Regions from separate parts of the Neisseria gonorrhoeae genome, predicted to be linked through region 2. Evidence: predicted binding sites of a transcription regulator. Region 2 holds the regulator's gene; the other holds the start of a gene.
The links. The regulator FNR, encoded in region 2, switches genes on or off when oxygen is low (the NO sensors DNR and NnrR bind a similar motif). The targets are predictions, from matches to a motif close to TTGATNNNNATCAA.

Region 1: the regulator FNR is predicted to act here: its motif matches at 6,394-6,407, upstream of ccoN (cytochrome-c oxidase, cbb3-type subunit I).

What each region holds. Positions count from the first base shown of each region.
Region 1 is NZ_AP023069.1:1,276,042-1,291,152, forward strand. It holds gene recC (exodeoxyribonuclease V subunit gamma) at 1-692, opposite strand, end outside; gene HT085_RS06690 (PepSY-associated TM helix domain-containing protein) at 793-2,202, opposite strand; gene ccoP (cytochrome-c oxidase, cbb3-type subunit III) at 2,546-3,865, opposite strand; gene HT085_RS06700 (CcoQ/FixQ family Cbb3-type cytochrome c oxidase assembly chaperone) at 3,889-4,059, opposite strand; gene ccoO (cytochrome-c oxidase, cbb3-type subunit II) at 4,064-4,675, opposite strand; gene ccoN (cytochrome-c oxidase, cbb3-type subunit I) at 4,702-6,135, opposite strand; gene HT085_RS06715 (M61 family metallopeptidase) at 6,461-8,209, shown strand; gene HT085_RS06720 (TIGR01244 family sulfur transferase) at 8,274-8,702, shown strand; gene HT085_RS06730 (ExbD/TolR family protein) at 9,203-9,637, opposite strand; gene exbB (TonB-system energizer ExbB) at 9,640-10,302, opposite strand; gene HT085_RS06740 (energy transducer TonB) at 10,368-11,219, opposite strand; gene HT085_RS06745 (site-2 protease family protein) at 11,475-12,113, shown strand; gene HT085_RS06750 (GrxB family glutaredoxin) at 12,185-12,826, opposite strand; gene HT085_RS06755 (RelA/SpoT family protein) at 12,969-15,111, shown strand, end outside.
Region 2 is NZ_AP023069.1:1,490,262-1,505,372, forward strand. It holds partial or broken gene HT085_RS07700 (glycoside hydrolase family 65 protein) at 1-1,975, opposite strand, end outside; partial or broken gene HT085_RS07705 (aldose epimerase family protein) at 2,222-3,183, opposite strand; partial or broken gene HT085_RS07715 (SLC45 family MFS transporter) at 3,187-4,541, opposite strand; gene ettA (energy-dependent translational throttle protein EttA) at 4,777-6,453, shown strand; gene HT085_RS07725 (phosphatidylglycerophosphatase A family protein) at 6,513-6,998, opposite strand; gene thiL (thiamine-phosphate kinase) at 6,991-7,947, opposite strand; gene rmpM (peptidoglycan-binding outer membrane protein RmpM) at 8,722-9,432, opposite strand; gene HT085_RS07740 (CysB family HTH-type transcriptional regulator) at 9,796-10,746, shown strand; gene fnr (fumarate/nitrate reduction transcriptional regulator Fnr) at 10,859-11,593, opposite strand; gene hemN (oxygen-independent coproporphyrinogen III oxidase) at 11,728-13,149, shown strand; gene HT085_RS07755 (hypothetical protein) at 13,187-13,375, opposite strand; gene HT085_RS07760 (inorganic phosphate transporter) at 13,389-14,963, opposite strand.

The DNA of each region.
Region 1 (15,111 bases), 210 kb from region 2:
AACACGTCGCAATGTTCGGACAGCTTGTGCAAAAGCTGCAAATACATCGGCGCCATCGTGGAAATGCCGAACACGAAATAACGCTCGGGCAGCTTATCCTTGTCCAACGCGGCAAGCAGTTTTTCCCACAACGCGACACGGTGCGGCGCGCTCTGCCTGCCGTCGTCGAGGTAACGCCACAGTTTGGACTGCCAGATTTCGTCGTCGCCCAAACCGAGTATCCTGCCCTGCTGCCAAGCGTCTATCCACTGAGGACGGTACACGAGGTATTGGTCGAATATGTCTGCAAGCTGTCCCGCAAGCTGGTAATCCGCCGATTCTCCGCTGCCCAGATAGTCTTGCAGCACATTCCTCACATCTTCAAATTCCGCTCCGTTTTGAAATTCTGCGCTGCGGAACAAATCCAGCAGCCGCCAGCGCATGACTTCGGGTGCAAACGGGCTGAGTTCCGGAATACCGGGAATCAGTTTTTTCATCAACTTCCACGTCAGGCCGGCGGGCAGGCTGAACGCCAAATTCGCCGCCACGCCCAAATCGCGGGCGAGGCAGGTGTTGAGGTAGCGGCGCATCCCCTGGCTCTGCACAACAATCTGTTCGGGCTGCAAGGCACATTTCAGCGGTTTGACTTTTTGAATGCGGGCAAACAGTGCAGCGAGCGATTCGAGGCGGTTGGATTGGTACAGGTAAAACATGGCTTGCTTTTTCAAAATGACAGTGATGCGGAATTATATAGCTTCTCGGGCAAGCCGCCCGCAAACAAAATGCCGTCTGAACGCTTCAGACGGCATCGGGTCATTTAAACCATTTCCTCAACACAGGAATCCGCGACAGCAGCAAGGTATCCAACAGCCAAATCACGGCAATGGCAAGCAGCGCGGTCGGGAAAAGCAGTGCAATCAACAGCAGCGGCAATGCCATCGCCCACCAGACGGGCAGTTTGATTTTTTGCGCCGGAGGAACAATGCCCGCCACGCCGGACGGACGGCGTTTCCACCACATCACGCAGCCGCTGATGCCGATAAAAATCACGGCAAGGCAGAACACGACGTTCGCCAACACGCTCCACCAGCCCAAAGTCCCCATATGCAGCGCAATGCTTGCCGCCATAAATTTGCCGAACGGGTTGTAATCGTCAAAACGGATGTCGGCAAGAATCTTGCCGCTGTACTGGTCGATATGCACCGTGCGGTCGGCAAACGGGCTGATCATGTCATAACTCATAGAATCCTGCGACAAAGTCCATACCCCGTCCTCGCCTTTGGGCAAATTCAACTGATAACGCCCTTTGAAACCGATTTCCCGCGCGAAACGGTCGACGGTTTCCAATGTCATCGGCTCGCTGGGGTTAATGCCGTTTTCACCCACAGTCGTCCCTGAGACAGGCATAGGCGTAAGCTCCAAAATCCACGGCACTTCCTTAACCTTGCCGTCATTCAATACCTCGCCGTGGGTCGGCACGACTGAAACGGGGTTCGGTTCGACACCCCATTTGCCGGCCGGGAACTGACTCCAAGCCTGCACGAACTTGCCGCCCCAAATACCTGCCCAAGCAATACCCGACAGGCAGAACAACAGTAAAATCAACGATACCCAAGTTCCAAACGCGCCGTGCAGATTCCGCCACCAAGAACGCGCCCTGCCTTTTGGCGGCAGCAGCATCGCTTTAATGCCGCGCTGTTTCGCCCACCAAAGGTACAAGCCGCTGACAACCATAATAATGGTCAGTGAAGCTGCCGTTTCCAAAAGATAATCGCCTGCCGCACCGAGCATCATATCGCCGTGGATTTCATCCATAGTGTGATACCAACCCTGATTGCGCGGCATGGTGTTGACCACTTTTGCCGTATAAGGATCGACCGCAACCATGGTTGCCTTACCCTCATTGTTGACACGGAACACAGCAACCATATCATCGGCACGCGGTGCAATATATTGGACGACGGACGAAGTCTCCGGATTAATGGCACCGCGTGCCGCTTCTGCCTGAACAGAGAGGGGTTGCACCACTGCCTGAGGGAAAACGTGAATACGCTCTCCCTCTTTACCGGTAATATTGGCAAACAACAGCATACCCAAACCTGTAACGGCAAGCAGGGTCAAGAAGGGCATAACCAATAAACCGGCATAAAAATGCCACCTCCAAACGCTCAGATAATGCCGGTTATTCTGCTGACCGGCTTCAGTTTTGATTTGTGTATCCATTAATCGTCCTTTTGAAATTAAGGCTATCGTGATGATGCGCGATTATAAACAATAAAGACTAATTCTTTATGACTAAAATCAATTTTTTTGCAACATATGAAAAAAGATTCAATTTTGAAGAAACAAACCTATATGCCGTCTGAAAGCATCAAACAATGCTGTCCGACACCCAACTGCACCATTCTTTAAACCATACAAAAATATCAGTCGGTCTGACTGCTTAAGCATCAAAATCCCCACTTTCAGACGGCATAAATCAAAAACAGGATTTCCGTTCAAAATAAAAAATCCGGATTCGATATGAATCCGGATTTCTGCATCCGACAAAGTCGGAAAACAACGGTTAGAACTTACCGCCTGACTGGTTGACCATATAGTCAACCGCAGCTTTGACCTCATCATCGCTCAAATCGCCGCGACCTCCTTTTGCGGGCATCGTATTAAAACCTTCGATCGCGTGTTTGTGCAACGTGTCCTTACCTTTTTTGATGCGGTCGGCCCAGTCGGCTTTGGTGCCTACATGGGGAATACCTGGAATTGCATTGCCATGGCAGGCGGCACAAACGGTTTCATAAACCTGTTTGCCATCCGCTTTGGCGGCAGGTGCGGCTTTTTCCTCGGCTTTAGGTTCTGCTGCGGCAGGTTTGGCTTCAGAAGCGGCTTGTGCTGCTTCTGCAGGAGCAGATGGTGCGGGTTCTGCCGCCGGTGCAGGCTCGGCTTTTTTCACCGGAGCTTTACCGTCTTTATTGGAAAGACCCCATACATAAGCAGTCATGATATGCAGTTTGTCTTTATCCAAGAAATGTCCCCAAGCGGGCATTTGGCTGCTGCGACCGTTGGTAATGGTTTCGATAATGGATTTTTGCGTACCGCCCCACAACCACACGTCATCAGTCAGGTTCGGACCCAAACCTTGGATACCTTGTCCCTTATCGCCGTGGCAAGTGAAACAGTTGGCAGGCGGACCGCTGAACAAGGCTTGTCCGCGCGCGGCACGTTCCTCATCATACTGACCTTTGGGTTTTGAAAGGGACATCACATAATGGGCAACGTCTTTCACGCCTTCTTCGCCCAAAGCAGGACCCCAGGCAGGCATAGTCGCAACACGGCCTTTTTCGATGGTCTCGTGGATTTTATCGGGATCGCCGCCCCACAACCAATCGCTATCGGTCAGATTCGGAAAACCTTTAGAACCTTTGGCATCAGAGCCGTGGCACTGGATACAATAAGTGTTAAACAGGTTTTGGGCGATTTGCTTGGCCTGTGGGTCTTTTGCCACTTTTTCAATCGGCATATCCGCAAACTTGGCATACAGTTTGCCGTATTGCTCATCGGCTTTTTTGACCTCTTTTTCATATTGGTTATGGCTGGTCCATTTCAGCAGACCTTTGTAGTCGCCGACACCCGGATACATAACCAGATAACCGATACCGAACAGCCACGTCAAAACACACAGCCAAAACCACCAGCGGGGCAGCGGATTGTCGTATTCGGCAATGCCGTCCCACTCGTGACCCGTAGTTTGTACTTCTTCGCCCTTCTTCGGACGTTTGACAACATTTTGAGACAGCAGCAGCCAAGCCAAAGCGATAAAGCTCAGTAAGACAATAACTGCAATATATATATTCCAGAAATTACTGGTAAATTGGGATGTTGCGTTCATTGTTTTGCTCCGTTATCACAATATTAACGGTTTTCGCTTTTCTTATCTTGCGCATCTTGGTTTTCAGCAAAAATGCTGTTTGCGGCATCATCGTAGTTTTTCTTATTCCGCCTGTTGAAGACGATATAGAGTACTAACAGGAAACAGATAAAGATCCATACCGTGAAAAGAGCGCGAATACCGTTAATATCCATGATGTTACCTTACGTTTTTCAAAGCCAGACCCAATCCTTGCAGATAGGCGACTACAGCATCCAGCTCGGATTTGTTTGCCAAAGCCTCAGGCGCTTTCGCAATTTCCTCATCACTGTAAGGAGTACCTACTTTACGCAAAGCCTTCATGTTGGCAACGGTTGCATCGACATCGACTTTATTGCGTGCAAGCCACGGGAATGCCGGCATATTGGACTCAGGCACGACATCACGGGGATTCAGCAGGTGGATGCGGTGCCATTCGTCGGAATAGCGGCCGCCCACACGTGCCAAATCAGGACCGGTACGTTTGGAACCCCATTGGAACGGATGGTCGTAAACCGACTCTCCAGCAACAGAGTAATGACCGTAACGCTCAGTTTCCGCACGGAACGGACGAATCATTTGAGAGTGGCAGTTGTAACAGCCCTCACGGATGTAAATATCGCGTCCGGCAACCTGCAGGGCATTGTAAGGCTTCACGCCCGGCGCCGGCTGTGTTGCCGCCTTGGTAAAGGCCAAGGGCACAACTTCAATCAACAGACCGACACTGACTACAAGCAGCGTGAACACAATCAGAACGCCGATTTTTTCTTCAGCCAATTGTTGTAATTTCATTTTGGTAGCCTATCTTTCTTAGTATTTTAGTGGTGCTGTGTTTGGGAAACCGCAGGGATTTCGGCATCGACTGCTTTACCACCGATGGCTGTGCGGTACACGTTGTACGCCATAATGCACATGCCACTCAGATACAATAAACCACCTGCAAAACGGATCATGTAGTAAGGCATGGTGCGTTTTACGGATTCGACAAACGAGTAGGTCAGCGTACCGTCATCGTTCAGAGAACTCCACATCAAACCCTGCATCACACCTGCAATCCACATCGCGGCGATATACAGAACCACACCGATAGTCGCAATCCAGAAATGCGCCTCTACCAGCTTGGTGCTGTGCATCTGCTCTTTGCCGAACAGACGGGGAATCATGTAATAGACGGAACCGATGGTTACAAAGCCTACCCAGCCCAACGCACCCGCATGAACGTGCGCGACGGTCCAGTCCGTATAGTGGCTCAATGCATTGACCGTTTTAATCGACATCATCGGGCCTTCAAAGGTAGACATACCGTAGAAGGACAAGGATACAATCAGGAATTTAAGAATCGGGTCTGTACGCAGTTTGTCCCACGCGCCGGACAAGGTCATAATGCCGTTAATCATACCGCCCCAAGAGGGTGCGAACAAAATCAAGGACAGAACCATACCCAAAGATTGCGTCCAGTCAGGCAGCGCAGTGTAGTGAAGATGGTGCGGACCCGCCCACATATAGGTGAAAATCAACGCCCAGAAGTGAACGACGGACAGGCGGTAGGAGTAAACGGGGCGGGCTGCTTGTTTGGGTACGAAATAGTACATCATACCCAAGAAGCCGGCAGTCAGGAAGAAGCCCACGGCGTTATGCCCGTACCACCATTGAACCATAGCATCAATCGCACCGGAATAGACGGGGTATGACTTCATCAAACCGGCCGGGATGCTGATATTGTTGACGATGTGCAAAAGTGCGACCGCCAAAATAAAGCCGCCGTAGAACCAGTTGGCAACGTAAATGTGTTTTACCTTGCGTTTGGCAATCGTACCGAAGAATACGATGGCGTAAGCCACCCAAACCAAAGTAATCAGAATGTCAATCGGCCATTCCAGTTCGGCATATTCCTTACCTTGGGTCCAACCCATAGGGAAGCTGACGACGGCGGCAACGATTACCGCCTGCCAACCCCAAAAGGTAAATGCCGGCAGCCAACCGCCGAAAAGACGGGTATTACAAGTACGTTGGACAACGTAGTATGATGTGCCGATCAGACCGCAACCGCCAAATGCGAAAATAACCGCATTGGTGTGCAGCGGACGCAGGCGGCCGAAGTGGAACCAAGGTCCGATATTAGACAAGTCGAGGGCAGGAGCAAAAAGCTGGGCGGCGACGATAACGCCGACCAACATGCCCACAATCCCCCAAACTACAGTCATGATGGCGAACTGGCGCACCACTTTGTAGTTGTAAGTTTGTGTGTCCATGAGAGTCTCCATGAATTATGGGAATAAAGATTTTTATCCTGCCGCTTCCGCAGCCTGTTTAAGGTGCAATCCGGGCAAGCGTAATTTTTTCTAAATTTAACATATCTGCCTTATTACGCCAAGCGGAATTACATTCGCGCCGCCGGCGAACCCTTTGCTTAATCTGTTTTTTATTACATATAAATCATATTGTTATAATAAATTACAACCCGGCCGCCATTGCTTTTGTTTCCAATTTTCCCTTTTTGTGGCACTTTATTGATGTAGGTTAAGCTGCATTTTAAAGGCATTTAATCCATCCCGTTTAACGATATATTTGATAGTTATGATTCATTATAAAATAGCCCCGTCCCCTCTAGACCATGAATGGCACATCCTGCTGAAATTCACACAAGATAATGATTTTCCTATAGAAATAAGCCTTCCGAATTGGGTGCCGGGCAGCTATCTGATTCGGGATTTTTCCCGCCACATCACTTCTATCCATGCATCCTGCAACGGCACGTCCATGCCGCTCGAACAAATTGCAAAAAACCGCTGGCACACTGCCGCCGTACGCGGCGAGTGGCAAATCCGCTACACCGTATATGCATTCGATTTGTCGGTTCGAGGTTCTTTCCTGACGACAGAACGCGGTTTTTTTGACGGATCGTGCCTGTTTTTGAAAGTCGAAGGAACGGAAACGCTGCCGCACCGCTTGGAATTGACAGGCATTCCACCCGAATGGCGTATTGCCACAACGCTGCCGGAAACAGGGAGGCTTGTCTTTCAGACGGCATCTTATGACGAATTGATTGACCGACCTGTCGAGATGGGCTTGATTGAATTTTTAGATTTTGAGGCGGCAGGCATTCCGCACACGATTGCCTTAAACGGCATATATCCCGATTTCGACCGCGACAGGCTGGTTTCGGACATCAAAAAAATCTGCGAAACAGAACTGGCGATGTTCTCCTCCCCTGCCCCATTTGAGAAATATTTGTTCCTGCTCCACGTCGGCGACCATATTTACGGCGGTTTGGAACACACCGACAGCACCGCACTGCTCGCCGATCGCCACAGCCTTCCGCCGTACGGTATGACCGATGCCGACGATGCCTACACCACATTGCTCGGACTTTTCTCCCACGAATATTTTCACGCGTGGAACGTCAAATCCATCAAACCTGCCGCATTCGCCCCTTATGACCTCGACAAAGAAAACTATACCGAACAACTATGGGCATTCGAAGGCATTACATCCTATTACGACGATTTGTTTTTGGCACGCAGCCGCACCATCTCGCCCGAATTTTATTTAAACCTGCTAGCACAAGGCATTACGCGCGTACAACAAACCCGCGGCCGTTTGAGGCAGACCTTGGCGGAATCGAGTTTTACCGCGTGGAACAAATTTTACAAACCGGATGAAAACAGCCCCAACGCCATCGTCAGCTACTACCAAAAAGGCGCACTTGCCGCATTGTGCCTTGATCTGATAATACGCAACCGAAGCAACGGCAGACATTCCCTTGATACGGTAATGGACAAACTCTATCGGGAGTGGAGGGACACACACTCGGGTATTCCGGAAAAACACTGGCAAATCCGTTGTCAGGAAATTACCGGCTTGGATTTGACAGATTTTTTTCAGACGGCATTGTACAGCACCGAAGATTTGCCGCTTGCCGAATGCCTGGCAACCACAGGCGTGAAACTGACCTTCCTGCCGCTTCCCCGACAACACGGCGGCGGATATGCGGAACACATTTTCCCCATCCCGCCGACGGGCGATTTCGGCGCACGCTTCAAACAAAACGCCGACCATATCGTCCTGACCCATGTCTTCAACGGCGGAAGTGCGGAATCTGCGGCACTGTGCCCGCAAGACAAAATCATTGCTTTAGACGGTTATGCCTGCACCGACTTTGCCGCACAATGGGCCCGATACCACGTCAGGGCAAAAATCAATATCCACTTCTTCCGTGCAGGCATATTGCGTCAAACCGTCTTGACGGTTCAGGCAACGGCGGCGGATACTGCCATCCTACACATCACAGATCGCAACCTGTTGGAAAACTGGTTGTTCGGTTAAACTTTCAGACGGCATTGCACACAAAATGCCGTCTGAACACCAACCGCAAAGCAAAGGAAACAAAATGGCGATTCTCAAACTTGACGAACATCTCTACATCTCCCCGCAACTGACCAAAGCCGATGCGGAACAAATCGCGCAACTTGGCATCAAAACCGTCATCTGCAACCGCCCCGACCGCGAAGAAGAATCGCAACCCGACTTCGCCCAAATCAAACAGTGGCTGGAACAAGCAGGCGTTACCGGATTCCATCACCAACCCGTTACCGCACGCGACATCCAAAAACACGATGTCGAAACCTTCCGCCAACTCATCGGACAAGCCGAATATCCCGTCCTTGCCTATTGCCGGACCGGTACGCGCTGCTCCCTCCTGTGGGGCTTCCGCCGGGCGGCAGAAGGTATGCCGGTTGACGAAATCATCCGCCGCGCCCAAGCGGCAGGTGTGAATCTGGAAAACTTCAGAGAGCGGCTGGACAACGCCCGCGTCTGATTACAAGCCGAAACGTTTAAACCACACCTTCAAGCGGCATTCCACCGCAACTTGAAAAAGAGGACGGCAAACCTTACTGCCGTCCTCTGTCCTTCTCCGTTTTTACAGTGGGTATAGCGGATTAACAAAAACCAGTACGGCGTTGCCTCGCCTTAACTCAAAGAGAACGATTCTCTAAGGTGCTGAAGCACCAAGTGAATCGGTTCCGTACTATTTGTACTGTCTACGGCTTCGTTGCCTTGTCCTGATTTTTGTTAATCCACTATAAAAATTAGAAATGCACATTTTCATTATTCTCGCGCAGGCAGGACTCCAGACTTACCCATTTCAGTAATGTTTGAAAATAAAAGAAAAATCAGATGTTTGTATTCCCGCCTGCGCAGAAATGGAGACGGTGCTCTGTCGTCTCATTTTTGTTTTAATCAACTATATATAACTGATTAAACATAAGAAATGCCGTCTGAAAGACTTTCAGGCGGCATTCGTTCAAGCGTCGAACTTTATTGCGCCTTGGTTTCGGTTACAAAACCGATTTTGGTAATTCCTGCCTGACGGGCGGCTTCTAAAGCTTTGTTTACATAATCGTATTCCACCGCCTTGTCTGCCGCAATCGCCACAATCACGTTTTCATTCTGCTCCTTGGCGGCTTTCAGACGGCTTTCCACTTCCCCGATTTCCACTTTGCTTGCAGAATCCCCGCCGACATAATAGCCGCCGTTCGCATCAATCGTCAGGCGCAGGGGGTCTTTAGGCTGTTTGTCCTGCTTGTTTGCCTGCTCGGACGCGGTCGGCAGTTCCAAAGGGATGGAATGCGTCAGCACCGGCATAGTAATCATAAACACAATCAGCAACACCAGCATCACGTCCACCAACGGCGTAACGTTGATGTCGGACATCGGAGAATCGTCGCTGGAATTCATCGAACCAAATGCCATAATCAGCTATCCTTTTGATTAAGCAGGCGGACGTGCAAATCGTGCGCCATCGCATCCAAATCCTGGGTCAGTATTTTTGTGCCGCGATTGAGGAAGTTGTATGCCAACACCGCCGGAATCGCCACGAACAAACCCGCCGCCGTCGCCACCAGTGCCTCGCCAATCGGGCCGGCAACCGCCGCAATACTCATCTGCCCGCTTTGCCCGATATTGATCAGGGCGTGGTAAATCCCCCAAACCGTGCCGAACAACCCGATAAACGGCGCGGTCGCGCCGATGGAGGCAAGCGCGGTCATCCCGTAATCAAACCGGCGCATAATCTGCGCCATACTGTTGCGGATTTGAATGACCAAATACTCGTTCAACGGCAAAGCCTGCGCCAGTTCGGACGCTTCGTTTCGGCGGTAGTTGCGGTAAGACTGCAATGCCTCTTGCGCCAGTTTGGACAAAGGCGCATCGACGGCGCGCACTTTTTCGACCGCGTCGTTCAGCGACAAAGTATCGCGCATATGCCGTTTGACGGCGGCATTCCCTTTGCGCGCCCGATACAGCTTGATGCAGCGCAAGACAACCAGACACCACGTTACGGTACTCATCAACAGCATCAACACAAACACACCGATCAGGACGGGATCGCCCGATTCAAACACTAATTTCAAATTCATAATGATTCCAACACTGAAAAAACCAATCAAACATCCAAGCTGCCGCAAACTGCCGCGACAACCGCCTAATTCAATTCAAACTTGACGGGGACTTTAAACTCCGTCCAGGCATTGGCTTGAAAATGCCCGTTTTGCGCCGCTTTGCGTGCCGCATTGTCCAAACGGGAAAAACCGCTGCTTTTCACCACTTTGACGGACTCGACATGACCGCCCGGAGAAACCAAAACGCTCAAAACAACCATACCCTGCTCGTCATTTTCCATAGAAAGTGCGGGATAGGCCGGGCGCGGGATGCTGCCGTTGGCGCGTAAAGGATTGCCTTTGCTGCTGCCGACACCGGTTCCGCCGCCGCTGCCGCCGGCTCCTTCCCCGTGTTCGCCTTTGGCACCGCCGCTTCCTTTACCGCTGCCTTCTCCGCGCCCCGTTCCGTCGCCTTTGGTACCGGTTCCCTTACCTTCCCCATTACCCTGCTCGCTGCCGGCTTTGGCAGAAGCATTACCGGAATGTTCGGCAGGTTTTTCAGACGGCTTCTCTGCCGGTTTTTCCGCCGGTTTCGGGGCAGGCTTCGCTTCCGGTTCGGGTTCGGGCTTAGGTTTTTCTTCGGGTTTCGGCTTTTCCTTAGGTTGCTGAATATCCGCATCCGCCTTTTTTGTAACCGCCGGCTTCAAAACCGGCTTGGGCGGTTCGACAGGTTTGGGCGGATCGGGCGCGGGTTGCGGTTCGGGCGCGGCAGGCGCGCCTGCGCCTTCGGGTGCGCCGCCCCCTCCGCCAAAATCGCCCAAATCGACAAATTCGATAACATTTCCTGACTCTATCACGGGCAGCTTGTGCGCCTGCCAGAGCAATGCCACTATTGCCAAATGCAGCAGTGCGACGGAAAACACGACTGCGGGGGTTAAAATTCGTTCTTTATCCATAATTCGGGCATAATAATAGCAACAATTCCTATTTGCAACCTATTTTTTATAATTTGTTGTCATGTGAACGCCTGCTCCATTCATAGGCAAACCGTGTTTAAACGCGGTATTACAGCAAATCATCAGATAACGGGCCGGCAGAAAAAATGATTCCGTCTGATTTCTTATTCCAATAAAATCAGGTTAGATGATATATTGCCGCTTCTGTCTGTCAGCCGTTTCGGGCTGCACACCACATCTGTTCAAAGGAAAACCATGTTTCAAAATTTTGACTTGGGCGTGTTTCTGCTTGCTGTCCTGCCCGTGCTGCTCGCCATTACCGTCAGGGAGGTGGCGCGCGGCTATACGGCGCGCTACTGGGGAGACAACACTGCCGAACAATACGGCAGGCTGACACTGAACCCCCTGCCCCATATCGATTTGGTCGGCACAATCATCGTACCGCTGCTTACTTTGATGTTCACGCCCTTCCTGTTCGGCTGGGCGCGTCCGATTCCTATCGATTCGCGCAACTTCCGCAACCCGCGCCTTGCATGGCGTTGCATTGCCGCGTCCGGCCCGCTGTCGAATCTGGCGATGGCTGTTCTGTGGGGCGTGGTTTTGGTGCTAACTCCGTATGCCGGCGGGGCGTATCAGATGCCGCTGGCTCAAATGGCAAACTACGGTATTCTGATCAATGCGATTTTGTTCGCGCTCAACATCATCCCCATCCTGCCTTGGGACGGCGGCATTTTCATCGACACCTTCCTGCCGGCGAAATATTCGCAAGCGTTCCGCAAAATCGAACCTTATGGGACGTGGATTATCCTGCTGCTTATGCTGACCGGGGTTTTGGGTGCGTTTATTGCACCGATTGTGCGGCTGGTGATTGCGTTTGTGCAGATGTTCGTCTGACTGGCTCTCAGACGGCATAAACGTTCCAAAAAACGCGGAAGGACATATTGCCCTGCCGCTTTTTTTTGGTTTTACAATGCCCTGTCGAAATAAAGCGGCACGCCTGATTTTTCACTCATACCGATTAAATAATCCATCGTCTTCCGAGGGAACGCGATGCCGCGCACCACGGTCAGATTCCTCAAAACGGGGAAAACCAAAATATCCTCCATACCGATTCCACCGTTGATGCCGTCTGAAGTACCGTCCATCAAATTCTCCAACTCTTGCAAATCTGCGTTTATCCGTTCAAGGTATTGGGCGGTTTTATTCAAATTGGCGGAAAAGCTGCCGATGCTTTTCTCTTTTTTGTCTGTGAAATATTTCACCGCTTCCGGCGTTACAAATTCGGGCAGCCCGATTTTGATCAAGCGTGGCTGAACCAATTTGTTGTTGTATCCGCCTACCTTGTCCAGCCACGCCTGTATCTCGGGGCGGACTTCGTCTTTCAGACGGCCTTCTCGGTCGAAATGGCACACAATGTCCAAACTCTCGCCCATAAACGAACCGTCTTCTTTTTGCAGGACGGGCACTTGTTTCGCACCGATCATACCGATCGGCGTTGCCTCGTCGTCGTTTGCCAGCACGACTTCTTCAACGTCAGCACCAAACAGCCCGGCAGCCATCCGCGCACGCACGCAAAACGGGCAATGGTCGTAAATATACAGTTTCATCAAAATATTCCTCGTCAACCTGTCGGTACCGGCTACCTTAACACCCGGCGCCGCCCGAAACAAGTTTATCTTCCCGCCTATGCACCGTAAATAAATAAGCTGTTACAATGAACTCGTTTTTATCGGAACGGAAGATCCCATCATGACCGCCATCAGCCCGATTCAAGACACGCAAAGCGCGACCCTGCAAGAATTGCGCGAATGGTTCGACAGCTACTGCGCCGCTCTGCCGGACAACGATAAAAACCTCATCGGTACCGCATGGTCGCTGGCGCAGGAACATTATCCTGCCGATGCCGCCACGCCGTATGGCGAGCCGCTGCCCGACCACTTCCTCGGCGCGGCGCAAATGGTCGACGAACTCGACCTGCTGCCCGATGCCGTCGCCGCCACCCTGCTTGCCGACATCGGACGCTACGTCCCCGATTGGAACCTATTGGTTTCCGAGCGCTGCAACAGCACCGTCGCCGAGCTGGTCAAAGGTGTGGACGAAGTGCAGAAGCTCACCCACTTCGCCCGGGTGGACAGCCTCGCCACTTCCGAAGAGCGCGCGCAGCAAGCCGAAACCATGCGGAAAATGCTGCTGGCGATGGTTACCGACATCCGCGTCGTATTAATCAAACTGGCGATGCGTACGCGCACCCTGCAATTTTTAAGCAACGCCCCCGACAGCCCCGAAAAACGCGCCGTCGCCAAAGAAACCCTCGACATCTTCGCCCCGCTCGCCAACCGCTTGGGCGTGTGGCAGCTCAAATGGCAGCTCGAAGATTTGGGCTTCCGCCATCAAGAACCCGAAAAATACCGCGAAATCGCCCTGCTTTTGGACGAAAAACGCACCGAACGCCTCGAATACATCGAAAACTTCCTCGATATCCTGCGTACGGAACTCAAAAAATACAATATCCACTTTGAAGTCGCCGGCCGTCCGAAACACATCTACTCCATTTACAAAAAAATGGTGAAGAAAAAACTCAGCTTCGACGGCCTGTTCGACATCCGCGCCGTGCGGATTCTGGTCGATACCGTCCCCGAGTGTTACACCACGCTGGGCATCGTCCACAGCCTCTGGCAGCCCATTCCCGGCGAGTTCGACGACTACATCGCCAACCCCAAAGGCAACGGTTATAAAAGTTTGCACACCGTCATCGTCGGCCCGGAAGACAAAGGTGTGGAAGTGCAAATCCGCACCTTCGATATGCACCAATTCAACGAATTCGGTGTCGCCGCCCACTGGCGTTACAAAGAAGGCGGCAAAGGCGATTCCGCCTACGAACAAAAAATCGCCTGGTTGCGCCAACTCTTGGACTGGCGCGAAAATATGGCGGAAAGCGGCAAGGAAGACCTCGCCGCCGCCTTCAAAACCGAGCTTTTCAACGACACGATTTATGTTTTGACCCCGCACGGCAAAGTCCTCTCTCTGCCAACGGGCGCAACCCCCATCGACTTCGCCTACGCCCTGCACAGCAGCATCGGCGACCGCTGCCGGGGCGCGAAAGTCGAAGGGCAGATTGTGCCGCTGTCCACCCCGCTCGAAAACGGACAGCGCGTCGAAATCATTACCGCCAAAGAAGGGCATCCTTCCGTCAACTGGCTTTACGAAGGCTGGGTCAAATCCGGCAAGGCCATCGGCAAAATCCGCGCCTACATCCGCCAGCAAAACGCCGACACCGTGCGCGAAGAAGGCCGTGTCCAACTCGACAAGCAGCTTGCCAAACTCACGCCCAAACCCAACCTGCAAGAGCTTGCCGAAAATCTCGGCTACAAAAAGCCAGAAGACCTCTACACCGCCGTCGGACAAGGCGAAATTTCCAACCGCGCCATCCAAAAAGCCTGCGGCACGCTGAACGAACCGCCGCCCGTGCCCGTCAGCGCAACCACCATCGTCAAACAGTCCAAAATCAAAAAAGGTGGCAAAACCGGCGTGCTCATCGACGGCGAAGACGGCTTGATGACCACGCTTGCCAAATGCTGCAAACCCGCGCCGCCCGACGATATTGCCGGCTTCGTTACCCGCGAGCGCGGCATTTCCGTCCACCGCAAAACCTGCCCCTCTTTCCGACACCTTGCCGAACACGCGCCCGAAAAAGTACTGGACGCAAGTTGGGCGGCGTTGCAGGAAGGGCAAGTGTTCGCCGTCGATATCGAAATCCGCGCCCAAGACCGCTCCGGGCTTTTGCGCGACGTATCCGACGCGCTCGCCCGCCACAAACTCAACGTTACCGCCGTACAAACCCAGTCCCGCGACTTGGAAGCCAGCATGAGGTTCACGCTCGAAGTCAAACAAG
Region 2 (15,111 bases):
GGTGTCGTTGTTGTAGTCGTCCAAGTCCAGGCGGGCGGTGCGCCGGTACATTTCCACGGCTTTTTCTTCTTTGCCCAGTTCGGCAGCGAGGATGGAGTGGATACATGGAGACAACGAGCTTTCATGCACGGTCATCGGTTCGTAGAAGTCGAAGTTGCGGCGTTTTTCGTCCATGTCGAAACGGTCGCCGAAGAAGTAGATGCCTTGCAATACGTCCGCCTGTTTGATGAAGGGCGAACGCAGGATTTTGTCCCACGACCATTTCTGGTTGAGCGGCAAATCGTCGGGCGAAAGCGCGGATACGGGGCGGATGTCTTTGTCAAGGAAGCCGTCGTGCTGCACGAATACGCCGAGTTCTTCGTCATGCGGACGGTACATATTCGCGCTGATGTCCGCCCATTTTTCCAACTCGGCGGCGCTCACGTTCGAACCCGGACGCGGGTATTTCGCCAAGGCTTCGCGGGTGTAGCCCAATACCCATGCGGCGAGGGTGTTGGTTTACCAGTTGTTGTTGATGTTGTTTTCGTATTCGTTCGGACCGGTTACGCCTTGAATCATGTATTTGCCGTTGCGTTTGGAGAAGTGGACGCGGTCCGCCCGGAAGCGGGACACTTCGACCAAGACTTCCAAGCCTTCTTTGGCAAGATAGCACTCGTCACCGGTGTAGTTGGTGTAGTTGTAGATGGCGTAAGGAATCGCGCCGTTACGGTGGATTTCCTCGAAGGTGATTTCCCATTCGTTGTGGCACTCGATGCCCGTAAACGTTACCATCGGATAGAGTGCGCCCGCCAAGCCCTGTTCGCGTGCGTTATGCTGCACCTGCGGCAATTTGGTTGCGGCGGTATTGCAGCAGGTTGCGGGTAACTTCGGGTTCCGCCAGTGCAAGGTAGAGCGGCACGGCGTAGGCTTCGGTGTCCCAATAGGTCGCGCCGCCGTATTTTTCGCCGGTAAAGCCTTTGGGGCCGATGTTCAGACGCGCGTCTTCGCCGTAGTAGGTGGAGAACAGTTGGAACAGGTTGAAGCGGATGCCCTGCTGTGCTTCGTCGCTGCCTTCGATGACCACGTCGGCGATTTCCCAACGATGCTGCCAGCCTGCTTTGTGCGCATCCAGCAAGGTTTCAAACGCAACACCTGCGATTTTTTCAGATAAGGCGCGGCCGGCGGCTTTCACTGCTTCCAAGCCCTGATAATCGCGGCTGGTGGTAACAATCACGCGTTTTTCAAAGGTTTCGGGCGTGCCGCCGACTTCGGCTTCAAAAGAATTAGAGACCTGCCAATCGGTTTGGCTGCCGCCGAAGGCTTTGAAGCTGCCGGCGAAGGTTTGCCCGGCGTTGACGATAAATTGTTCCACACCGAAAGGGTTGGCGACGGTTTGGGCGGCAATGTAGGAGCGGTCGTCTGAAACGCCTTTGTCCAATACCTGCCAGAATTTTTCTTCGTAGTTGGAGTCTTCGTTTTTCACGTCGGCATCGATGATGGAATCGATGCGGACTTGGTGGGTTTTGCCGTCAACGGACACGGCTTCCCAGCGGGTGAGAGCCAGCTCTTTTTGCGCGACCGACAGGAATTTGCACACATCGAAACGCACACCGAATACGGTGAACGAGCGGCGCAACACGCCGTGTTGCATATCCAGTTCGACGGAGAAGCCGGCAACGTCGTTTTTCGCCAAGTCCACCTCTTGCCCGTCGACAAAGATTTTGACTTTGCTGAAATTGAGCGCGTTGATGGCTTTGCCGAAATATTTGGGATAGCCGTTTTTCCACCAGCCGACGCGGGTTTTGTCGGGAAACCACACGCCGGCGATGTAGGTGCCCAAGTGGCTGTCGGCGGAGTAGGTTTCCTCAAAGCTGCCGCGCATACCCATATAGCCGTTGCCCAAGCTGGTCAGGCTCTCTTGCAGCCGTTTGTGTTCTTTTTCCAGTTTTGCCGAACGCAGCGTCCAAGGGCTGATTTCCATAATTCTTGTGTACATCGTAAAGCTCCTGTTTGGATTGATTTGAGGGAATGGTGAAATCTTATAGTGGATTAACAAAAATCAGGACAAGGCGACGAAGCCGCAGACAGTACAGATAGTACGGCAAGGCGTGGATTAACAAAAATCAGGACAAGGCGACGAAGCCGCAGACAGTACAGATAGTACGGCAAGGCGAGGCAACGCCGTACTGGTTTTTGTTAATCCACTATAAAAAGGTCGTCTGAAACCGGTGTTAGGAAGCTCCTAAGAAAGGGATTCGATGCCGTAAGCAATCGTCGCCTCCCTAGTATCACCCTTGTTCAGACGGATATTGCCGAATTCGGGCCAATGCAGGCTGTCGGGCAGCGTCTGCGCCTCGGTCGCCAGCGCGTCGTAAACGCCCGCATCGTGCCGCGCGAAATCCTGCGGGGCGGCGGTAAAGATGACCAAGCCGTTGCGGTCGCTGTATATGCTGATACGACGGCGGCGTCCGGCTTGCAACACGGCGGCGGGACGGCCTATATCGGACGGCACGCGGTAAGCGTCGTCAAAACCGGCCCGTTTCGCGGCGCAGGGCGGCAACGGCGGCATCCGGCGGCTTGGGCCGGCTGAAATCAAATACTTCGAGGCCGTCTGAAACCGTTAAGACGGGCAGTTTTTCGGCATCGGCCGGAATATGTCCGCCCTGCGGAATATGCAGAACCGCATCGTGCAGGCCCGCGTCCAGCCGCCAGTAAATGTGCAGCGTCGGGTCGAACACCGTGTCGCCGAGCGCGGTGGCGCGATAGGTAACGGTAAGCCGGCCATCCTCGTCCAAGCGGTAGGAAATATCCAAATCGTTGGGATAACCGTCGGCCGTCTGCCGCCACCGCGTTGAAACGGGTAACGGCCAGCCCGTGCGAACCGCCGTGCAGCGCGTTCCTGCCTTCGTTGGCCTCCACGCGGTAAGTCCTACCGTTGATGTCGAACGCCGCACCGCGGATGCGTCCGGCCACGCGCCCTATCTGCTTGTTAATCTGAAACGGATTGTCCGCATAGGAAGCCGCATCGTCGAACGACACCACGGGGTTTTCGCGCACGCCGTCTGCCAAAACGGAAAATTCCTGCACAATCCCGCCCAAGTCCAGCACGAAGACGCACGTACCACGCCGGTTGGACAGCACATAGCCGGTTACGGCCCGCCCGTCGATCAGGCCGAAATCGCGGGTAGCGGGGGTATCGCTCATCGCTCAAACCCCGCCGTGGGTCTCTTTAATCAGACAGACTGAGAAGGCTCCCAGCAGCAAGACTGCGCCTGCAACCAAGAACATGGTTGCCTGATGGCCGCCCAGCATCGGGAAAAGCACGAAACTCAACAGCGAAGCGACGATTTGCGGCATACAGACAGAGCCGTTAAACAGGCCCAAATAAGTATCCATGTGTTTGCCCGACAAAGCGTTGGCCACAATCGTCAGCGGATAAGTGATAATGCCCGCCCAAGCGATGCCGATTAAGATATAAGACAGGATGAGTGCGTATTGATTGTAGATGAAGAAGATAGAGAAGAAACCGAGCGCGCCCAAAGCCAAACAGCCGAAATAACCCGCCTTATGGTATTTATTCGGTACTTTTGCCAGAATAAACGAACAAATCACCGCCGCAACCGACTACACCGCCGCCAAAACGCCGTACCGGTTGCCCGCCTCCTGATGGCCTACGGAAGACGCATCGGTAGTGTGCCAGACGTTTTCTGCAATCGCGCCTGCCGAGTAAGTCCACATATACCGGAAGGCGAACCAGCAGAAAAACTGTACCGGAGTAACCGTCCAAAACACTTTAGGCGCGGTTTTTAAGAGTTCGAACCAGTTGGCTTTTTCCTGATTCGCGGCGACATCGATGCCGTGGTAACGGGCGTAGGTTTCCGGGTCGTATTCTTTGACTTTGGAGATTGTGAACGCACTGGTAATAATCAGTAACGCCGCACCCACATAGAATGCTACGACCACGGTTTGTGGCACAACGCCTTTCTCGGCAGTGTTCGCCAAACCGATATACGCGAACACAAACGGCAGAATCGCTGCCACAACCGCGTCCGTATTCGCTAAGAAACTTTGAATCCCGTAGGCGTAGCTTTTCTGCTCCTCGTTGACCATATCGCCGACCATCATCTTAAACGGCTGCATCGCCATATTCGACGACACGTCCAACAGCGCAATCATCAGCGCGCCGAACGACAAGGCCGCCAGCGACGCATAGCCGAAACCGAAGCTGCCCGAGTTCGGCATCAAAATCATCACGATGACCGCAATCAGCGTGCCGTAAAGCAGATACGGCAGGCGGCGGCCGCCCAAGCGCGGCTTCCAAGTGCGGTCTGAGTAGTAGCCACTATCGGCTGAACCAGCATCCCCGCCAGCGGCGGCAGGATGAAAAACCAGCCCAAATTGTGCGGGTCTGCGCCTAGCGTTTGAAAAATGCGGCTCATCTGCGAGCTTTGCAGGGTAAAGGCCGTCTGAACGCCGAGATAGCCGAAGCTCAACATCCAAATCGTGCTTTTTGCCGGCGCGGGCAAACCTTGTTTTGCTGTTTGAGGCGTATATTCCGACATAAAGTAAATCCTTTTTTTTGATTTGAAAAGTATTTGCTTTGGAAAATCCGAAATGGTTGCCGGCGCGGCGATCCCCTATCATTATTATTTTTTTGTCTGTATAATTTCAAAGGGATAGGCGGATTTTATGAATCCTGCCCGATTTTGGCAATACCGGTTCGCGGATAAACTGGCTTAAATCAAATTATCGGTTAAAATGGCCGTCTGAAATTTGTTTGACCGAATCGAGAAAACTATGTCCCAACAATACGTCTATTCTATGCTGCGCGTGAGCAAGGTTGTGCCGCCGCAGAAAACCATCATTAAAGATATTTCCCTTTCTTTCTTCCCCGGCGCGAAAATCGGCCTCTTGGGCTTGAACGGCACGGGCAAGTCCACCGTGCTGCGGATTATGGCGGGCGTGGATAAAGAATTTGAGGGCGAAGCCGTGCCGATGGGCGACATCAAAATCGGCTATCTGCCGCAAGAGCCGGAGCTTGATCCGGAAAAAACCGTGCGCGAGGAAGTGGAAAGCGGTTTCGGCGAAGTGGCTGCCGCACAGAAACGTTTGGAAGAAGTGTATGCCGAGTACGCCAATCCCGATGCGGATTTTGACGCGCTGGCGGAAGAACAAGGCCGCTTGGAAGCGATTATCGCGGCGGGTTCGTCAACTGGCGGCGGTGCGGAACACGAATTGGAAATCGCTGCCGACGCGCTGCGCCTGCCTGATTGGGATGCCAAAATCGGCAATCTTTCGGGCGGTGAAAAACGCCGCGTCGCTTTGTGCAAACTTTTGTTGAGCAAGCCCGATATGCTGCTCTTGGACGAGCCGACCAACCACTTGGATGCGGAATCGGTGGAATGGCTGGAGCAATTCCTCGTGCGCTTCCCCGGCACAGTGGTCGCGGTAACGCACGACCGCTACTTCCTCGACAACGCCGCCGAATGGATTTTGGAACTCGACCGCGGACACGGCATTCCGTGGAAAGGCAATTACTCGTCTTGGCTGGAGCAGAAAGAAAAACGCTTGGAAAACGAGGCGAAATCCGAAGCCGCGCGCGTGAAGGCGATGAAGCAGGAATTGGAATGGGTGCGCCAAAATGCCAAAGGCCGCCAAGCCAAGCCCAAAGCGCGTTTGGCGCGTTTTGAAGAAATGAGCAACTACGAATACCAAAAACGCAACGAAACTCAGGAAATCTTTATCCCTGTTGCCGAGCGTTTGGGTAACGAAGTGATTGAATTTGTGAATGTTTCCAAATCGTTCGGCGATAAAGTGCTGATTGACGATTTGAGCTTCAAAGTGCCGGCGGGCGCGATTGTCGGCATCATCGGCCCGAACGGCGCGGGTAAATCGACGCTGTTCAAAATGATTGCGGGCAAAGAGCAGCCCGATTCGGGCGAAGTGAAAATCGGGCAAACCGTGAAAATGAGCTTGATTGACCAAAGCCGCGAAGGTTTGCAAAACGACAAAACCGTGTTCGACAACATTGCCGAAGGTCGCGATATTTTGCAGGTCGGACAGTTTGAAATCCCCGCCCGCCAATATTTGGGACGCTTCAACTTTAAAGGCAGCGACCAAAGCAAAATCGCAAGGCAGCTTTCCGGCGGCGAACGCGGCCGTCTGCACTTGGCAAAAACCTTGTTGGGCGGCGGCAATGTGTTGCTGCTGGACGAACCGTCCAACGATCTCGACGTGGAAACCCTGCGCGCGTTGGAAGACGCATTGTTGGAATTTGCCGGCAGCGTGATGGTGATTTCGCACGACCGCTGGTTTCTCGACCGCATAGCCACGCATATCTTGGCGTGTGAAGGCGACTCCAAATGGGTGTTCTTCGACGGCAACTATCAAGAATACGAAGCCGACAAGAAACGCCGACTCGGCGAAGAAGGCGCGAAACCGAAACGCATCAAATACAAACCGGTAACGCGTTAACCTCCGAAACAATGCCGTCTGAAAGGCTTTCAGACGGCATTTTTACAAGGCAGCCCCGTTTAAAACAGCATTGCAATCCTCAAGACAATCAAGGTCATCACCGCAGCCGCCATATCGTCCGCCATAATGCCCAAACCGCCGTGCAGATTCTTGTCAAACCAACCGACGGGGGGCGGTTTGAGCGCATCAAACAGACGGAACAGAACAAATGCCGCCAGCCACCACGTCCACCTGAACGGCACAAACGCCAGCACAAACAGCATGGCGACAATCTCGTCCCAAACAATCCCACCGTGGTCACTGACACCCGTTTCACGTTCCGCACACGCACAAATACGTATGCCCCACATAAACAGCACGATACACACAAAAGCCAGCAGCAGCCCGTCTATGCCGAGCAAAATCAGCACAAACGCCAAAGGCAGTGCCGCCAAAGTGCCGAATGCGCCCGGCGCAAACGGAGCCAGCCCGCTGCCGAAACCGAAAGCCAAAAAACACAACGGCCGTTTCAACAGCCACGCAAAGTCAGGTTTAAAATCAGCCAAAATGATCGAATCCTAAAGAATGTAGTTCCAATTCCCTGCCGCCGGCATCTAAAACCTTCAGACGGCATCCTCCGTTGATTTTGCCGATGCACGTTACCGGCACGCCGCACCGTTCCGCCGCATCAAGCACGCGGCTGCGGCAACTTTCCGGAGCGGTAAAAACCAGCTCGTAATCGTCGCCGCCCGCCAAAGTATAAGACAGCCATTGCGCTCGGGGCAAAATATCTTTCAATACAGATAAAGATGGCAGCGAATCGGCCCAAATTTCCGCCCCCACGCCGGAAGCGGTCAGGATATGCCCCAAATCTTGCGCAAGGCCGTCTGAAACATCCTGTGCCGCCCGGGCAAACGGCAACAGCGCAAGCCCCAGCCCAACCCTTGGCTCGGGACGGAGCAGCTTTTGTTCGCATTCGGCGAACACATCATCCGGCAACACACACCGTTTCAGACGGCAGTTCAAAGCCGCCGCCGCCATACCGACACGCCCCGACACCCAAATATCGTCGCCCGCAACCGCCGCATCACGCCGCAACGCCCTACCCTTCGGCAATTCGCCGATAATGGTTACATTGAACGCCATATCGCCCTTGGTCGTATCGCCGCCGATTAACGTTACGCCAAACTTTTTTGCCAAACCGAAAAAGCTGCCGCAAAACCGTTCCAGCCATACTTCATCCAATTCGGGCAACGCCGCGCTCAGCAGCACCCAACGCGGTATCGCACCCATCGCCGCCATATCTGAAATATTGACGGCCAAAACCTTCCAAGCCAAGCCTTCAGGTTTGACATCTGCAAAAAAATGCCTGTCCTTCAAAAGCATATCCGCACTGAAACACAAATCGAAGCCTTCGCGCGGGCGGACAATCGCCGCATCGTCGCCTATGCCCAATACGACATCCTTATCCGTACCTGTTTGCAAATACCGTTTGATGAAGTCGAATTCTTTCATATCCCAAAATATCCGGCGTGCGAATCCAATTTAAATCATAGCAAAGCAGCAAAGGTCGTACAAACAATAAAGCGGCTCATTCAGTGTTTCAGCGTATTTCACTTTTAGCTTTAGCCATACCGTACCCGTATGCACCGACCACCCTGTTTCAACACACAAACGGCATATCAAAGCACCGCACTGCACGCCGCCCCGAATGCAAAGCGGCAACTTCCGCCACCGATTAGGCTCAATCGCTGCAACTGGCGGGGTTTCAACCGAAAAGGGATGATGATAAAACCATATCCGGCATACAGTGCCGCACACATCGGGCACGATTCCATCCATTTCCCAATGAGGGGGAAAGGCGTGAATTTGTATGAATTATCCCTTTCGGGGCTTGATACAGAAAGGATTCCCTTGCTATGGGCAAACCCACATCCTACCGCCTTAAAATCAGAGTTTCAACCGATATAGTGGATTAAATTTAAACCGGTACGGCGTTGCCTCGCCTTGCCGTACTATTGTACTGTCTGCGGCTTCGTCGCCTTGTCCTGATTTTTGTTAATCCACTATAAAGCGCGGCAATGGGACACAAACATGAATCTGAATCCGAATCCGAACCTGCACCCCGATTCTGACGATAGCCGTTTCAGAAAACCACCCAAAAAAACAAACCCCGCAAAAGCGGGGTTTGTTTCACATCATCGATACCGGCCGACGTTTCACGAATATTGCAACAGTACCCGGTACAAAATCCGCTAACCTCATGCATCGGCAAGATATTACCTAGCCTTAGTGTTGGTGATGATTGCGTGCCGGCACAACCTGACGGGTTACGATGCTGCGGATTTTCACATCTACGCGGCGGTCAGGTTCGATACATGCAATCAGAGCCTCACGTTTTTTGGCTTTAGAGGCTTTCGCACCCAGTTTGGCAACTTCGGCTTGACAAACTTGAGTCATTTGCGCTTGAGATTCGCCCAAGCCGACAGCAGAAATTCTAGAAGCAGGTACGCCGTTGCTGACCAGGTTGTTTGCCACTACGTATGCGCGGCGTTCGGACAGAGCCTGATTGTATTTTTCAGAACCCATAAAGTCGGTATGGCCTTCGACGCGGACAGATTGGACATTGGTTCGACTCAGGCGTTGCGCCAATACTTTCAGGTTGTCTTGAGCTTCGGCGCGCAATGAATCCTTATCGAAACCGAACAGGGTTTTGGCAGACAGGGAAATGGTTTCATCAACATATTGAGGAGCCTGCTCCACAACGGCGACAGGCGCGGGTTCGGGCTCGGGGACGGCAACCGCATCGCCACATTCTACGCGACCTTGGCTTGCTTTATCAAAGTAGGCGTTTTTCCAGCATTCTCCATAGTTGTTGCGTACGATTTCGTTCGACTGGCCGCTTACGGTGTAACCCTGAACGGACGCCTCGCCCGCAACAGCAGTGCCGGAAGCGAGCAATGCAACGAATAATGCGCTTAATTTCAGCTGTTTGGTCATTTTATTCCCTCATTAGATTTGTACAGCAGATACAGAAGCAACTGCTGAATTGCCAACATACAGGCCGCTGTAGAAACATGGCGGCAAATCGGATATTTCAGTCTCCACTATAAAGAAACAGGGGGCGGACTGTCAATACTCAACGCCTGAAAACAACCGTAAAACAGCCTGTTTCCTGATAGTCTATCATGCCGAAAAATCAATTCCGTGTCATTACTTTAGGGGGATTTTTTCCATATCGCACGATTGCCGTTGCACAAAAACAACAAACACAACGGCAAAGCCCCATACCGTACCGGCAAGAAAATATGATAAATTATAAACAATGTTCAGCCACCCGACACAGACCCACACCGACCCGCCATGAAATTACAACAATTGAAATACGCCTTAGAAGTTTACCGGCACAACCTGAACGTTTCCGAAGCGGCCGAAGCCTTATTCACATCACAACCCGGCATCTCCAAACAAATCAAATTGCTGGAAGAAGAAATCGGCATTCAGATTTTTATCCGCAGCGGCAAGCGCGTGGTTTCGGTCTCGCAGCCGGGCAAGGTGGTTTTGGATATTGCGGAACGTATTTTGCGCGATGTACAGAACATTAAAAATATCGGCAGCGAGTTTACCGGACAGGACAGCGGTTCGCTGACGGTTGCCACGACGCATACGCAGGCGCGCTATGCCCTACCGTTGATTGTTGCCGATTTTGTGAAACGCTATCCGAAAGTCAATCTGACCATCAAACAGGGAAGCCCTGCCGCCATCGCCCAAATGGTTACTTCGGGAGAATCTGATTTGGCGATTGTTACGGAACGGATAGACGACCACCCCGAGTTGGGAAGGCTTTCCTGCTACGACTGGACACACGCGGTGATTGTGCCGAACGACCATCCGCTGCTCGAATGCAGGAATCCCCTCCGTATTGAAGATTTGGCGAGGTTTCCGCTGATTACTTATGAATTTGCATTCAATGCGGGCAGCAGCATCGCGCGGGCATTCGCCAAAGCCCGTTTGGAACGGCCGGATGTCGCATTGGCGGCGGCGGATACGGATGTATTGAAGACTTATGTGCGCTTGGGTTTGGGCGTGGGACTGATGGCGAAAATGGCATACAACCCGGATACGGACGGCGATTTGCAGCTTGTGGATGCGGCACACCTGTTCGAGCCGTCGCCGACGTGGATAGCTTTGCGCAGCGATACTTATTTGCGCGGATATGCCTACGACTTTATCCAAGCGTTTGCGCCGCACCTGACACGCGAGAAGGTGGATAGGATTCTGTACACGCCCATCAGCGAGGATTTTTCGATTTAGGCGGCTGCCGGTTTTCAGGCGGCACTTTGCGGCAGATACAACAAACAGGGCAGATGTTTTCGTCTGCCCTGTGTTTATTGAGAATGCCGTCTGAAATGTTCGTACAGGTTAATCAAATGGCGTGCGAACAACCGGATACCATTTTTTTCAGCACCTGCAGATTGAGAATCTTGATGTGTTTGTGTTCGACGGAAATCAATCCTTCCTGATGGAACTTGGATAATGTGCGGCTGACGGTTTCAAGTTTCAGCCCGAGATAACTGCCGATTTCTTCGCGGGACATTCTTAAGATGAAGTCGTTGGCGGCGAAACCTCGGGAATAAAGGCGTTGGGAAAGGTTCAACAGGAAGGCGGCAATCCGCTCTTCGGCGCGCATATTGCCCAACAACAGCATAACACCTTGATCGCGCACAATTTCGCGGCTTATCATGCGGAAAAAGTGTGTACGCAGGCTGGGGATATTCTGACCGAGCTCTTCGATATGGGTAAACGGCAACTCGCATACCTCGCTGTTTTCCAAGGCGACCGCGTCGCAACTGTGCACATAGGAACAGATGCCGTCCATGCCGATGAGTTCGCCCGACATAAAGAAACCCGTTACCTGATCGCGGCCGTCCTGACTGGCGACGGTTGTTTTGAAGAAGCCCGAACGGATGGCAAAGAGCGAGGTAAAGGCTCCGCCGGCACGGAACAGGTATTCGCCTTTTTTCAGGCGGCGGCTTTGGCGGATGACGGCATCGAGTTGGCTGAACTCGTTGGGCAGCAGCCCGACAGGCAGGCAGAGTTCCCGCAAAGAACAGGAAGAACACAGCGTTTTCATCTGATGTGTAGTATTATGCGAAGCCATACCGTACCTTTTCGTGTGTTTTGCCCCATCCCGATTATGTGCTTGTTGACACATATCAAGACAGGTTTATCATACTGTGGCATTCTACCAAACTATCCAAAATTTGACTAACATCATAAAACCGCACACACACCATGAAAATCATTCAGATACAGAACAATCACAATGTAAACGATGACCGCCCCGAGTTTGACCGCGCGCTGATTGCCAGCCTGCCCGCCAGCGGTCCGCGCTATACTTCCTACCCTACCGCCGACCGTTTCCATGACGGTTTCCGCGAAGGCGAATATATCAAAGTTTTACATTTGCGCGGTATGGGCGCGTTAAACAAACCGCTTTCCCTTTACATTCACATTCCGTTTTGCAACACCATCTGCTACTACTGCGGCTGCAACAAAATCATCACCAAAGACAAAAGCCGCGCCGATACCTACATCGAATATCTTGAAAAAGAAATGGAACTGCTCGCTCCACATCTGAACGGACGGCACCAGCTTGCCCAACTGCACTTCGGCGGCGGCACACCGACCTTTTTGAGCGACGAACAGATCGAACGTGTCTTCCGCATGATCCGCAAACATTTCGAACTGATACCGTCCGGCGAATATTCCATCGAAATCGACCCGCGCAAAGTCAGCCGCGACACCGTCCTCATGCTCGGCAGACTCGGCTTCAACCGCATGAGCGTCGGCATTCAGGATTTCGACCCCAAAGTGCAGGCGGCAGTCAACCGCATCCAAAGCTACGAAGAAACCAAAGAAGTCATCGATGCCGCCCGTGAGGCAGGGTTCAAATCCGTCAGCGTCGATTTGATTTACGGCTTGCCGCATCAGACTTCCGAAAGCATCAAAACCACCATAGATACCGTTTTGTCGCTCGATCCCGACCGCCTCGCCCTTTACCACTACGCCCACCTGCCGCACGTGTTCAAACCGCAACGCCGCATCGATACCGCCGCCGTCCCCGACAGCGAAGAGAAGCTCGATATGCTGCAATACTGCGTCCAAACCCTGACAGAGCGCGGCTACGTCTTCATCGGCATGGACCATTTCGCCAAACCTGACGACGAACTCTCCATCGCCCTCAAAGAAGGCTTCCTCCAACGCAACTTCCAAGGCTATTCGACCTACGCGGATTGCGATTTGGTCGCCATCGGCGTGTCGTCCATCGGCAAAATCGGCAGCACCTATTCCCAAAACGAACGCGACATCGATGCCTACTATGCCGCCATCGACGAAGGCAGACTGCCCATCATGCGCGGCTACCAGCTCAATCAGGACGACATCCTGCGCCGCAACATCATTCAGGATTTAATGTGCCGCTTCGCGCTCGACTACAGGATTTACGAAAGTATGTTCGGCATCCCGTTCGACCGCTACTTCAAAGACGAACTGGCGGATTTGGAAAAACTCGCCGGTTTGGGATTGGTGCGCCTGAACAGCCACGGGCTGACCGTTACACCGAAAGGACGCTTCCTCATCCGCAACATCGCCATGGTCTTCGACTACCACCTGCGCCACAAAGAAACCAAAGCGAAATATTCGCAAACGGTGTGATTGCGGCTAACGTACAAAAGCCGTCTGAAAGGCTTTTTCAGACGGCATTTTGCTGCCGAGGATAAGTGTTTTCAAGAACAGGCGGCGGCATATCATAACCTTTGTGTCCGACCGTTCCGAAACCAAGATACCAAACAGCATATCCCGACAGAACAGATTGTGCATAAGGCACAAGCCCGCACATTCCATCAACAAAATGCCGTCTGAACACGGGTTCAGACGGCATCAGTATTTTACAATCAGAACACTGCCTGCAAAATCAAATAGCTGGCCATCGACAATACAGCGGCGGCAGGCAGGGTAATGACCCACGCCAAACCGATGGGTTTCATCAGTTTCCAGTTGGCATTGCGGTTGACCAGACCGATACCGAGTACCGCGCCGACCAAGATATGCGTACTGGACACGGGCAGCCCCATCAGCGACGCGCCCATCACGACGGATGCGGCGGACAGTTCGGCGGTAAAACCCGAAGCAGGATGCATTTCCGCCAAACTCGTACCGACGGTTTTAATCACCTCTTTACCGACAAACCACAAACCGACAATCAGCGCGATGCCGAAAGTCAGCATCGCAATCGGAGGGACGGCGCTTTGCGCGGCAACGCTGTTCGTCCGCAAAACATCCATAATCGCGGCAAACGGGCCGATGGCGTTGGCGATATCGTTCGCACCGTGGCTGAATGCGAAGCCGCAGGCGGTAAAGACCTGCATCCATGAAAACATCTGAAAGGTCGATTTGCCCAAGTCTTTACGCTTGAGGCTTTTGGCAAACACAAACGTCCCCATCCACACCGCCGCGCCTATCATAAAGATGGTCAGGAAGCTGTTGACGTTGCTCATCCCCAAATGCAGGTTTTTCAAGCCCTTGAAAATCAGCATAGCGGAAATCATCATCGTGCCGAACGAAGCGATAAAGGGAATCCAAGAATGCAGCGCCTTGTAGGAATCGACATTGTTTTTACGGTTGTCGAACGCATAAAGACCGCGGTAATACTCCGATTGCAGCTCTTGCGGATCGAATTCGGGTTCGTCGTAAATTTGCGCGTCGTGCGCCATTTTGGTGGCGTACTCGACTTTTTCGGCTTCGGACAAACCCTCGAAAAACAGGCGGTGCCGTTCTTTATAGGCCTTTTTTTCCTGCTTGATGCCCTTGAGCGTTCCTTCCGCCCAAGCGTTGTAATCTAAGACGTTTTTCTTGACGCGCGAAAACAGGAAATAGGACACCGCGCCGCCCAACACGGGCGACAATACCCAAGACATCCCGATTTCGCCCAGCTTGCCCCACCGTATCAACGCCACCCCGTCCGCATTATGCGTAAACGCCATACACAACGCACTGCCGACGATGCCGCCGATAATCGCGTGCGTCGTCGAAACCGGCAGGCCTTTGCGGGACGCGAACAGCAGCCACAACGCCGCCGCCAAAAGCGCGGACATCATAATAAACACAAACTGTATGGGTTCGAAATCAACACCCTTCAAATCGACGATGCCTTTGCGTATGGTATCGGTTACCTCGCCGCCCGCGATGACCGCGCCGCTGACCTCAAATACCGCCGCAATCAGCAAAGCCTGCGGGATGGTCAGCGTGCCTGCACCGACGCTGGTGCCGAAAGAATTGGCAACATCGTTGCCGCCGATGTTGAACGCCATAAACACACCGAACATCGTGGCAATAATGAATAAGGCGGCGTAATTGTAATGGGTATAACCCAAGCCCCAATAAATAAAATAGCCGACTGTACCTACCAGCATGGCGGCAAAGACGGCGTTGATGGTTTTAACATTTGCGCTCATTTGGATTTGAGCCATGGCAATCTTCCTTTAATGTGGTGGAAATCATGAGTGTTGCCGACACTGTATTGCTGCCTCCGGTCGAACTGCCGTTTCGGGATATGGCAGACGCATCCTTCCTTCTGAACCGCATCCGAATACCCCCAAACCTGACCGAATGCAAAAC